One region of the Actinoplanes sp. NPDC049668 genome, then DNA from elsewhere that is predicted to be linked to it. Evidence: riboswitches for the same ligand, from Rfam matches in the RefSeq annotation. Region 1 holds a riboswitch; the other holds the start of a gene.
What was found. A riboswitch is a leader RNA that binds a small molecule or an ion and turns the genes downstream of it on or off. The one in region 1 is predicted to bind cyclic di-AMP.
Positions count from the first base shown of each region.

Region 1 (5,824 bases):
CCGGCGAGCGCGCCCGCCCCGTCGCCTCGGGCGCCAGCCTGCTGGAGTTCGAGGTGGTCCAGCGCGTGTCGAAGTAGTTCGTCAGCCCTCCGCGTTGCGGGCGGCCGCCGCGATCAGCCGCTCGGCGACCGCCCGGCGGTCCATGCCGAGGCGCTGCGCGGTCTCCCGCAGCACGTCGTAGGCCTCCTGCACGCCGCATCCGCGCTGCGCGATGATCACGCCGGCCGCCCGGTCGACGGTGGCGCCCTCGCTCAGCCCCTCGCGCCGGCGCAGCTCGCCGAGCAGCACCTCGGCCTGGTTGACCACCGCCATGGTGGTCAGCAGCAGGTCAGGGGCGATCCCGCCCGGCTGACCGACGAAGAGGCTCAGCGAGCCGACCGAGGTGCGCTGCACGTCGAGCGGGAACGACACGACGCCGCACACCCCCTCGGCGCGGGCGCACTCGGCGAGCTCGGGCCAGCGCGGGTCGGACTGCAGCTCGCCCGCGGTGACCAGCACGCGGTTGCGGGCGGCCTCGAGGCCCGGGCCGTTCCCGGTGTCGTACTGCCGGTCGTCCAGGGCCTTCGCCCGGGCGCTGGAGGCGGCCAGCATGAGCGGGCCGCCCTCGCCGATCAGCGCCACCGAGCAGCGCAGCACGCCGGGGACGGCGGCGGCCACGAAGGCGGCGAGGCGGTCCAGTGCCTGCGGCACGTCGTCGGCGCCGAGGATGCGGACGGAGAGCTCGTGCAGCAGCCCGGCGAGCTCCACCGGATGCGGTCCGGCGGACAGGCCGTCGCCCGGCCGGACCACCGGGACGAGATCGACGACGGGGGTCTCGGGCACCACCAGCTCGCCGGTCACGGCCCCGGCCGCCGACCCGGACTTCGCGGGCAGGGGTACGCGACCACGACTCACGGCGCGGGTCTGGCCGACAGGATTTCCCGGGGTGCCGGAGGCCGGCGGAACGCGATGCGAGGCGAGCCGCCCGGAGCTCCGTTGCGGGGCTGACATTTGCCCGATATTGCCATGCGCATCGGCGAACACGAAAGTCGTGTCCACTACCGAGTGCCCATCGGGGCGGTACGGTCCGCCCTCCCGCGGCGCACCGGGAGCGGATCCGAGCCGCTCGCCGCGGCCGCGCGAGGGCGGACGCGGGGCGCCCCGGCGGCGGCTTCCCGGCGTCGCGGCGGCGCGCTGATCGGCATGGTCGTGGGCCATGGAGATCAACTACCCGAAATCCGGCCGTACCGAACCCCGCGCGGAAAACAAATGCGCCGCCCCCGGAACCCAGGAGCGGCGCAGATGAAGATGTCGGTGCGCAGGTCGCCTCTCGGCGAAAGGCTCAACGCGGCTCCAGCCGAACGGTATTCCGCGAAGGCAAAGGGTGAGGCCCGGGGACACTGATCGCACCGACATCCAACCCAACCGTCGGCGGGGTGCGGTGATTCCGGTAGCCGTTGTGACCCAGACCACACCCGCGACGACTCCCTCAGAAGTCCTGGGTGAGCCGGGACGGATCGATCTCACGGCCGGGATGCCGGGCCAGGTACTCGGTCTCGAGCTCGGCCGTGCGCCGCAGATGCGTCGCCAGCGCCGCCTCAGGTGCGTGCCGCAGCGCGTCGAGCCGGGTCCGGTGCAGGCTGGCCAGCTCCCGCAGCAGGTCGTCGTCCGCCAGGCCCGCGGGATCGATGCCGGTCTCGAAGACGACGGGCGCGTCGTCGTCGGGGCCGAGCCGGGTGTCCGTCATGACGCCACCTGCCTTGATTCGCGGAACGTGCCTACGCAACCCGGTTGCCCGATCATCATGCCGCCAAACCCGCGCCGGTACGCTGAGCGACATGAGGAGGCTGTGGACCCCCGCGTGGATCGCGCGCCACGCCCTCGCCCTGGTGCTCGTCGCCGGATTCCTGGGCCTGGGCTGGTGGCAGTTCAGCCGGGCCACCGGCGGCAACGCGATCAGCTGGGGCTACACCTTCGAATGGCCGGTGTTCGCCGCGTTCGTCGTCTTCCTGTGGTTCCGCGAGGTCCAGCAGGAGCGCCGCGCGGGCCGCGCGGCGGCGCAGGACGCGCCGGAGCCGAAGCCGGACGCGCAGGGCGAGCAGCCGGTCACGGTGCGCCGCCCGGTCCGGGTTCCGGTGGCCGGGGCGGCACCCGCCGACGACGACCCCGAGCTGGCGGCGTACAACGAGTACCTGAGCTGGCTGGCCGCACACCCCGGTGCCCGGCCCGGCGACTATCCCGGACGCCGCACCAAGACCAGTTGAACCAAAGGACGTGGATCGTGCAGGGAGCCCTCACCCGCTACCGGATCATCGCCTGGATCGTCGGCGTGGTCCTGATCGTGCTCGTCGTGATCGGCATGCCGCTGAAGTACATCGGCGACGACGACACGGTGGTCGCCGCCGTCGGGCCGTTCCACGGCTTCCTGTACATGCTCTACCTGGCCGCCACGTTCGACCTGAGCCGCCGCGTGGGGTGGCCGCTGCGGCGGATGCTGCTCGTGATGCTGGCCGGCACGGTCCCGTTCTTCTCGTTCTGGGCCGAACGGGTCGTCACGCACAAGTGGGCCGTCGAGGGTGTTGAAGCCCCACCGGTCATGGCAGAGTAGGTAAAAGTCACTCTGCGAATCGGCCTTGTCGCCGCCCGCTATCCGGATCATTCCGATGTTTGTGATCATTGGCGCAAGTCACTCTTCTGGCTCTTGTGTTAATGCCGCGCGCCGATAAGTTAATGCGGTTGGTCCGGTCCGCAGCCACTCCCCTCGGTGGCGCCGGCCAGCGCCGTCGAATCCTCGTCGGCGGAAATGGGACGGCCCCGATCCCCCAGGGTCACCGCTTCCGCCACGACGAACCGGGGAACCACCGAGCAGCATCGGGGTGAATCCGCGCAAGCGGTAGGGCCTTCTTCCCGCCCGAATCCGTCAGCTAACCCGGTAGGCGGCCAAGCGGAAGAAAGGCCACGTACCGTTGCCACACGCCCGAACCAGGCTCCGCGCGCTGGCGGTCGCCGTCCTGGCGATCGCGATCACCGGCACCTCCGCGACCGCGGCTCACGCGGAACCGTCGAAGGCCGAGCTGACCAAGAAGATCGACAAGGCGTCCGACCAGCTCGAGGACGTCGTCGAGTCGTACAACAAGATGAAGATCAGCCTGAAGAAGACCAAGGCTGACGAGAAGCAGCTCATCGCGTCGCTCGGGCCCGCCAAGGTGGCCCTGGTGACGGCGAACGCGCAGATGAAGTCCATCGCGTCGTCGGCCTACAAGATCGGCAACGTCGGCACGATGAACGTCATGCTCGAAGGCAGCGACGACCTCATCGCCCGGATGAGCATCCTCGAGCAGATCTCCCGTAGCCGCAGCCGGGACGTCGCGAAGTACACCGACGCGACGCAGAACTTCACCGAGCGGCAGACGGCCCTCAAGGCGACCCAGGACAAGCAGGCCGCCGAGTTGAAGGAGCTGTCGGACCGCCAGAAGAAGATCGAGGGCGACCTCAAGAAGCTCTACGCGATGCGCACCGCCGCGTTCGGCTCGGCGACCGAGTCCGGCAGCAGGTACACGGGACCCATCCCGAACATCGCGGGCTCGGCCGGCAAGGCGGTGACGTTCGCCTTCAACGCCATCGGCGTGATGTACGACTACGGCGCCGACGGCCCGAACGGCTACGACTGCTCCGGCCTGACCTCCGCCGCCTGGCGGGCGGCCGGCAAGTCGCTGCCGCACAACGCCGCGGCGCAGTACAGCGCGACCGCCAGGATCAGCAAGTCCGACCTCAAGGCGGGCGACCTGGTCTTCTACCGCAGCAACGGCCACGTCGGCATCTACGTCGGCGGCGGCCAGATCATCGACGCCTCCCGAGCGGGCCAGCCCGTGAAGAAGCGGTCGATCAACATCATGACCCCGAACGGCTACGGCCGGGTCACCTGAGCGGGTCAGGAACAGCGAAAGGCCGGCGCCCCCTCGGGGGTGCCGGCCTTCTTCGTGATCGTGGGCTGGTGTCGCCTTCGGTTACGCGGCCTGCAGGCCCTCGGCCCGGGCCAGCTCGCGCAGCCGGCCGAGCGCCTGGATCTCGAGCTGGCGGATCCGCTCGCGGGAGAGCGAGAAGCGCGACGCCACCTCGGTCAGCGAGTGCTCGCGGCCGTCCTCGAGGCCGTACCGGGCGCGCATGATGCCCGCCGACCGGTCGTCGAGGTGGTTCAGCAGGCCCTCGATGCGCTGACGCTCCAGCGCGGTCAGGACGATCTCCTCCGGCGACGGAGCGTCGCTGTCGGCGACGAGGTCGCCGAGGTTCGTGTCGCCGTCGTCGCCCACCGGGGTGTCCAGCGACACGGTGTCCTGGGCCCAGCGGGTCAGCTCGGTGACGCGCTCGACCGTCACGCCCAGCGCGGCGGCGACCTGCGCCGGCTCCGGGTCGGCGCCGAGCTCGCGGACGAGCTGGCGGGTGACGTTGCGCATCCGGTTGACGTCCTCGACCAGGTGCACGGGCAGGCGCACGGTGCGCTCCTGCTGGGCGATCGCCCGGCTGATCGCCTGGCGGACCCACCACGTGGCGTAGGTCGAGAACTTGTAGCCGCGCTCGTAGTCGAACTTCTCGACGGCGCGGACGAGGCCGGTGTTGCCCTCCTGGATGAGGTCCAGCATCGGCATGCCCGAGCGCACGTAGCGACGCGCGATCGACACGACGAGTCGCAGGTTCGCGCGGATGAAGAGATCCTTCGCCCGCTTACCCTCGGTGGCCAGTCGCTCCAGTTCCTCCCGGCTCACGCCGCGACGGAGCTCGCCGCTGTCGAGCAGGTGCTCGGCGTAGAGCCCGGCCTCGATTGCCTTGGAGAGGTCGACCTCCCGGGCAGCATCCAACAGCGGCGTCCGGGAGATCTCGTGCAGGTAGACTCCGACGAGGTCGCGCTCCTCGGCGACCTGGTCGGTCCGCATCACGGTGTTCTTCTCCACGTTGCCCACGGTCCCCTCGTTGCCTTCACTAACCCTGTTACGGGCAATACCTGCGTCCATCAGCCTTCCCCGTAACGTCCGCTGCTCGTGCTTTGCGGTGCGGACACCTACATGAACAGAAGACGGCGTGTACTGATTCCGGCTGGTGGTTCGAAAGTGTCACGAATGTCTGAGTGTCACCTGAGAGCCGCATGCATACTTACTGAGGAAGGCCCTCTCAGAGGCATTCGGAGCCGCACCCGGCGTGGATGCGTCGATACGCGCAATACCCTCGCGCCTACTACATGACACCATCGGCCCCTCATTCGTCACAGCGACGGGCATCACGCGTCTCCCTGCGATGCTCGTCACTACCCAGTACGGCCGGGTAGCCAAATGGGTTCACATCCTGCATCGACAGGTTGTCGCCGGGCCTGAAGCAAATGCACACGGCAAAAGATCCCGCCGCTGCTCGGACCGGGACCAACTGCCACGATGCGCCACGACGAGCCGCAGTTCACTAGCCCGCGAGGGTGACACACGCATGGATGACGGCCGTTCGGTTCGGCCGCCGCGCCCTTCGGCCCATCCCCGCGATGGTGAGCAAAAACACACGGCTAACGTGAGCCCCATGGAGCGCAGCGTGCTGGTTACGGGTGGGGTCGGCGGGCTCGGTGAGGCCGTCGTCGAGGTCTTGCGGGATCAGAACTGGCGGGTCGTGGCCCCCGTCCGGGCCGGCTCGACCGGGCGGCTCCCCGAGGGCGTGATGGGAATCACGGCCGACCTGAGCGCGCCCGAGGACGTACGGGCGGCCGTGGCCGTCGCGGCGGGTGAGCCGGGCGCGCCGCTGCGCGCCGTGGTCAACCTGGTCGGCGGGTACGCGGGCGGCGGCCTCGTGCACGAGACGGCGATCGAGG
Region 1 covers NZ_JBITLR010000008.1:94,059-99,882, forward strand. Annotated here, with positions in the region: gene ACIBSW_RS31360 (antibiotic biosynthesis monooxygenase) at 1-77, shown strand, start outside; gene ACIBSW_RS31365 (ANTAR domain-containing protein) at 82-894, opposite strand; gene ACIBSW_RS31370 (DUF6158 family protein) at 1,469-1,726, opposite strand; gene ACIBSW_RS31375 (hypothetical protein) at 1,818-2,243, shown strand; gene ACIBSW_RS31380 (DUF3817 domain-containing protein) at 2,261-2,587, shown strand; cyclic di-AMP (ydaO/yuaA leader) riboswitch at 2,808-2,933, shown strand; gene ACIBSW_RS31385 (NlpC/P60 family protein) at 2,946-3,905, shown strand; gene ACIBSW_RS31390 (sigma-70 family RNA polymerase sigma factor) at 3,987-4,988, opposite strand; gene ACIBSW_RS31395 (SDR family NAD(P)-dependent oxidoreductase) at 5,539-5,824, shown strand, end outside.

Region 2 (5,824 bases), on a different contig from region 1:
GGTGTCGGGCATCGGTACGCTACGCTCCGCTACCGCGGAGACGATCTCGAGAACCATCTCGAGCTTGTTGCTCCATCGGCGGTAGATTGCCGTCTTGCCGACACCCGCGCGGCGGGCGACCGCCTCGATGGAGAGCCGCCCGTAGCCGACCTCGGCCAGCTCGTTCATGACGGCATTCCGAATGGCCGCGGTGATGTCCCCGCGGAGCACCGCCGCTCCGGCGGGTGCACGTTTCGCTGTTGCCACGGTCTCACTATACGCCAGGACGCAACGGTTGCGTTCCGGCGCTTGGTCGGATAGTTTCGGGCCAGCGTCGATACGTTCCCGTTCCATCGCGCACACTTGTACCTGTGTCCCCGGACGATTCAGCCAGGCCCTCGGCCCCCACCGGATCAACCAGATCGGAGCGCCACCCCATGCCCCCTACGGCGGTCGCCGATTCCGACACCGGCCTCACGCTCAAGGAGCTGGCCCACAGGCACGGCCTTGGCGCCGCCGGCAAGCTGCCAGGCCTGCCCGACTACTCACGGCAGCTCTGGTCATACCGGCACTTCATCGCGTCGTACGCGAACGCCAAGGTCTCCTCGACCCTGGGCCGCACCAAGCTCGGCGCCATCTGGCAGGTACTGACGCCGCTGATCAACGCGGCCGTCTACTACGTGATCTTCGGTGTGCTCCTGGACACCCAGCGAGGCGTCGACAACTTCGTCGCGTACCTCTGCATCGGTGTCTTCATGTTCGGGTTCACCCAGTCCGTGGTGCAGGCCGGCATCCAGTCGATCAGCTCCAACATGGGCCTGATCCGGGCGCTGCACTTCCCCCGGGCGAGCCTTCCGCTGGCCATCACCATGGTCGAGATTCGCAACATGGTGGCCTCGATGGCCGTGCTCCTGGTCATCGTGCTGGGCTTCGGCGAGCCGATCACCTGGGAGTGGCTGCTGATCGTCCCGGCCTTCCTGCTTCAGTCGATCTTCAACGCGGGCCTGGCCATGTTTACGGCCCGGCTGGGCTCCAAGGTCGCCGACTTCAAGCAGCTGGTGCCGTTCCTCATGCGGATCTGGCTGTACGGCTCGGCCGTGCTCTACCCGGTGCAGCAGTTCACCGATCACCTGAGCGGCTGGAAGCTGGCCCTGGTCCAGGCGAACCCGCTGCTGATCTTCATCGAGCTCATGCGGCACGCGCTGATGGAGGACGTCACGCTGGCGGCCCCGGCCCCGGTGCTCTGGCTCCAGGCGATCGGCTGGACCGTGCTGGTCGGACTCGGCGGCTACATCTACTTCTGGCGCGGAGAGAAGGGTTACGGCCGTGGCTGACGACTCCGGCACCGACCGGCGCGAACCGACGGTCATCGTCGACGACGCACACGTGGTCTACCGGGTGCACCAGGCCGCGACGGCCGGCACCGGCAGCCCGCTGGCGAGCTTCAAGCGGATCGTCACCGGCACCAAGCCGGCCACGCTGCGCGAGGTGCACGCGATCAAGGGCGTCAGCTTCGTCGCGTACAAGGGCGAGGCCATCGGCCTGATCGGCACCAACGGCTCCGGCAAGTCGACCCTGCTGCGCGCGATCGCCGGGCTGCTCCCGGTCGAGCGCGGCGCGATCTACGCGGCCGGGCAGCCGTCGCTGCTCGGCGTCAACGCGGCCCTGATGAACGACCTGCCCGGCGAGCGCAACGTCGTGCTCGGCTGCCTGGCGATGGGCATGTCACCGGCGGACGTGAAGTCCCAGGTGAAGGACATCATCGAGTTCTCCGGGATCAACGAGCGCGGCGACTTCAGCTCGCTGCCGATGCGCACCTACTCGTCTGGCATGTCGGCGCGGCTGCGGTTCTCGATCGCGGCGGCGAAGAAGCACGACGTGCTGCTGATCGACGAGGCGCTGGCCACCGGTGACGCGAAGTTCCGCCGGCGCAGCGAGCAGCGGGTCCGCGACCTGCGGGCCGAGGCCGGCACGGTCTTCCTGGTCAGCCACAGCGAGCAGTCGATCCGGGACACCTGCGAGCGCAGCATCTGGCTCGAGTCGGGGCTGATCCGGGCGGACGGCCCGACCGAGGACGTGCTGAAGGAGTACGAGGCCTACGTCAAGCGGTAGGCCCCGCACCCCTGCGGCCGGCTAGCGCATCGAGAGATGCACGTGGTTGGTGTGATCGCTCGAGGGGTCGCCGTTGCCCCTCGAGTACGCCTTCCAGCCGCTGCTGGGCAGCCAGATCCGCTTGAACCAGATCACGTAGAGCACGCCCAGCCCGCTGGCGTTGTCGATGAAGTAGTCCGCCAGCCGGTTGCCGTACGTCCTGCTGCTGCCCGTGGCGACGCCGCCGAAGCCGTTCTTGTCGGCGGCGTAGTCGCAGGCCCGGCCCTTCGGATGCTCGCCGCTGTTCTGCTGGCGGAAGCAGGCGACGAAGCGGGTGAAGCCGTCCTTCTTCGCCTCCTTCATCGCGTGCAGGGTGCGCGCCGTGATGCAGCCGGAGGTGGTCGGGTCGTTGACGCTGCAGGACTGGTTCGGCAGCGACCCGTCGGAGTTGCGCGGCGCGGCCGCGGCCCGCAGGTTGCTGCCGCCGCCGCTACTGCTCCCGCCGCTGCTGCTCCCGCCGCTGGATTCGGCGCCGCCGGACGACTCGTCGACGCCGTTCGCCGCGTTGGCCGCCTTGAGAGCGCCCTCCGCCTGCGCCTTGCGCTTGGCCATGATCTCGACCTGGCGCTGCTGATCGCGGATCTCGGCGTCGATCGCGGTCTTCGCCCGCTGCTGCCGGACCCTGGCGTCCTTGAGATCACGCACCGCGCGGTCCTGCTTGACGGCGACCGTCTCGAGGATCTCCGCGCGGTCCAGCATGCTGCCGGTGGAGTCGGCGCTGAGCAGGGCGGTCATCGGCCCGAGGCGCCCGACCCGGTACGACTGCTGGACTATGTCGTCCAGCGCCGCCTGCCGGGGGCCGAGCTCGGTGTCGATCTCCTTGAGCTTGGCGATCAACTGCTGCTGGCGCGCCTTGGAGCGGGCCAGGGCCTCCTTGGCCTCGACGAAGCCCTTGGACGCCGCCTCGAGCTGCTGGATCAGGGACTTGGAGCCACCCTCGCCGTCGTCGCCAGAGTCGCCCGGCGCGGCTAGCGGCCGGGGCACGGCGGAGGCGGGGGACGGGGCGGCCAGCGCCAGCCCCGAGGTGGCGACGAGCGCCGTCAGCACGGCCGCTAATCGTCGGCGGGCAGGTTTGAGCCTCAAGTGCTTTCCTTCCGTCGGCCGCCGACCGGGTTAGCTGACGGGTTCGGGACGGAAGCGATCCCTACCGGTCCGTGCCTGTGACGCGGACCCGATTCACCCCATTACTCGGTTGGTTCCCCGGCTCGTCTTGCGACGATTAGGCGGCGGTCTCCGCGGAGACCGTGACGAACACTACCCATCGATGCTAAGAATCGACAGGTGTCGCACTTAGGGCAACAATGCCGCCACTCGGGGTAATTTTTCCGCGAGAACAATGCAGTGACTCACACCGATGGCCGACCCGTCGTTAACGACCAGCGTCATTACATCGAAATGTAACGGAAAGTCGTTGCGGGGTAACGCTTTTATGGCCGTCGTGGACACTGGCAGACGGCCCGTTGTCGGGTAAGCTGGCCGCCGGTTACTGCCAAGGAAGGCACCGCCCCCAAGGTGCCGGCAGTCCACCGCCTAATCGCCGCGAGGCGAACCGGGGAACCACACGCAGTAGTGGGGTGAATCCACTTAACCGTGGTAGGGATTGCTTCCGTCCCGAACCCGTCAGCTAACCCGGTCGGCGGCCACGCGGAAGGATTCTGAATGACGGCAAGACCCCGCCGGTGGCTGGTACTCGCCCTGGCACCGCTCGTCGCGGTCACGATGCTTCTCGTGCCCGCCGCTCCGGCAAGCGCCGACCCGGACGACAAGAAGAAGACGACGACCGCCGACGACGGCGACGACGACCCACTCCTCAACGAAGTGCTCGACTCCACCGGACGCCGGTTCGTAGCGGCGAAGTCCGCGGTCAAGAAGTCGACCAAGACGCAGCTCGGCCTGGCGCTGCGGGTCAAGGAAGCCGAGGCCCGCCGGGACGCCATGCTTCCCGAGGTCGGCGCCGTCGCGGCACAGCAGTACCGCACCGGTGGCATCTCCACCATGGGCTTCCTGCTGAACACGGACGGCCCGGAGGGCTTCCTCAAGAAGGCGGTCTCCCTCGAGGAGATCAGCGCACTCAACGACGGCAAGCTGCACGCGCTCTACCAGGCCATCGACGCCGTCAACACGGCCAAGGCCCGCCTCGACCAGGAGGTCAAGGCCCAGCAGCAGAACCTCGCCGCGATGACCAAGCAGAAGCAGGCGGCGGAGAAGGCCCTGGCCAAGGTCGGCGGCAACACCGTGACCGGCGGTTTCGTGCTCGCCAATTCGCCGGTGGCCGCCGCGGCGCCGCGTAACTCCGACGGCGAGTTCAGCCCCGAGTCGTGCAGCGTGAACGACCCGACGACCAGCGGCTGCATCACCCCGCGGACCTTCCACATGTACAAGGAAGTAAAGAAGGCGAACTTCAAGCGGTTCGTCGGCTGCCACCGTAACGGCGGCCCGTTCGAGCACCCGAAGGGCCGGGCCTGCGACTGGTCGCTGCAGAAGAGCGGCTTCTCGCCCTGGCACAACCAGGACACCCGGGAGTACGGCAACAACCTGATGGCGTTCCTGGTGCGCAACGCCGACAAGCTAGGCATTCTGTACGTCATCTGGAACAGGCAGATCTGGTTCCCGGCGACGGGCTGGAAGTCATACTCCGGACCGAGCGATCACACGGACCACGTGCACGTGTCGATGCTCTGATCCCCGCGCGGAAGAAAGCCCCCGTCCTTTCGGACGGGGGCTTTCTCTTCTGCCGAGGCCGTCGGTCAGTTGCTGCCGCCGGTGGCCCGCCGGACCGGGGCACGACCGAACGGCTGGTTCGGCTGCGGGCCGGTCGGCGGCGCCGGCGGGATGGTCAGCACGACCGGCTTCACCTGGGTGATGGTGACCTCCTTGCCGTGGTGCAGGAGGTCCAGCCGGGCCGAGCCGCCGCCGTTGCGCAGCGAGTAGGTGACCTCATCGGCCGTCACCGCCACCCGCAGCCGCAGGCCGCGCCAGAGCAGCGAGAACTCCAGCGCGTTGATCCGGCTCGGCAGGCGCGGCGCGAACGACAGCTGCCCGCCCGAGTCCCGCATGCCGCCCAGTCCCGCCACCAGTGCGATCCAGGAGCCGGCGAGCGACGCCACGTGCACGCCGTCGCGGGCGTTCTGGTGCAGGTCGTGCAGGTCCATCAGGGCGGCCTCGCCCAGGTAGTCGTGTGCCAGCTCGAGGTGGCCCACCTCCGCGGCCATGACGGCCTGGATGCACGCCGACAGCGACGAGTCCCGCACGGTACGCGAGTCGTAGTAGGCGAAGTTGCGGGCCTTCTCCTCCGGCGTGAAGGCGTCACCCCGCACGTACATCGCCATGACCAGGTCGGCCTGCTTGACCACCTGCTTGCGGTACAGGTCGAAGTACGGGTAGTTCAGCAGCAGCGGGTACGCCTCCGGCGGGGTGTTCTCGAAGTCCCACTCCTGCAGCCGGGTGAAGCCCTCCGACTGCTGGTGCACCCCGAGCTCCCGGTCGTACGGGATGTGCACGGACGCCGCCGCGTCCCGCCAGGAGGCCGACTCCTCGCCGTCGACGCCCAGCCTGCGGGCCAGGTCGGGATGGCGCTTCACCGCGTCCGCCGCGGCGAACAGGTTCTGCTGCGCCATCAGGTTGGTGTAGATGTTGTCGTTGACCACGGCCGTGTACTCGTCCGGGCCGGTGACGCCGTCGATGTGGAAGCGAC
Region 2 covers NZ_JBITLR010000006.1:326,998-332,821, reverse strand. Annotated here, with positions in the region: gene ACIBSW_RS26170 (TetR/AcrR family transcriptional regulator) at 1-246, opposite strand, end outside; gene ACIBSW_RS26165 (ABC transporter permease) at 417-1,313, shown strand; gene ACIBSW_RS26160 (ABC transporter ATP-binding protein) at 1,306-2,091, shown strand; gene ACIBSW_RS26155 (hypothetical protein) at 2,113-3,177, opposite strand; cyclic di-AMP (ydaO/yuaA leader) riboswitch at 3,217-3,366, opposite strand; cyclic di-AMP (ydaO/yuaA leader) riboswitch at 3,648-3,786, shown strand; gene ACIBSW_RS26150 (hypothetical protein) at 3,790-4,812, shown strand; gene ACIBSW_RS26145 (glycoside hydrolase family 65 protein) at 4,878-5,824, opposite strand, start outside.
Region 2: it holds a riboswitch for cyclic di-AMP, as region 1 does, so the genes downstream of both, ACIBSW_RS26155 (hypothetical protein) here and ACIBSW_RS31385 (NlpC/P60 family protein) in region 1, are expected to answer to the same signal.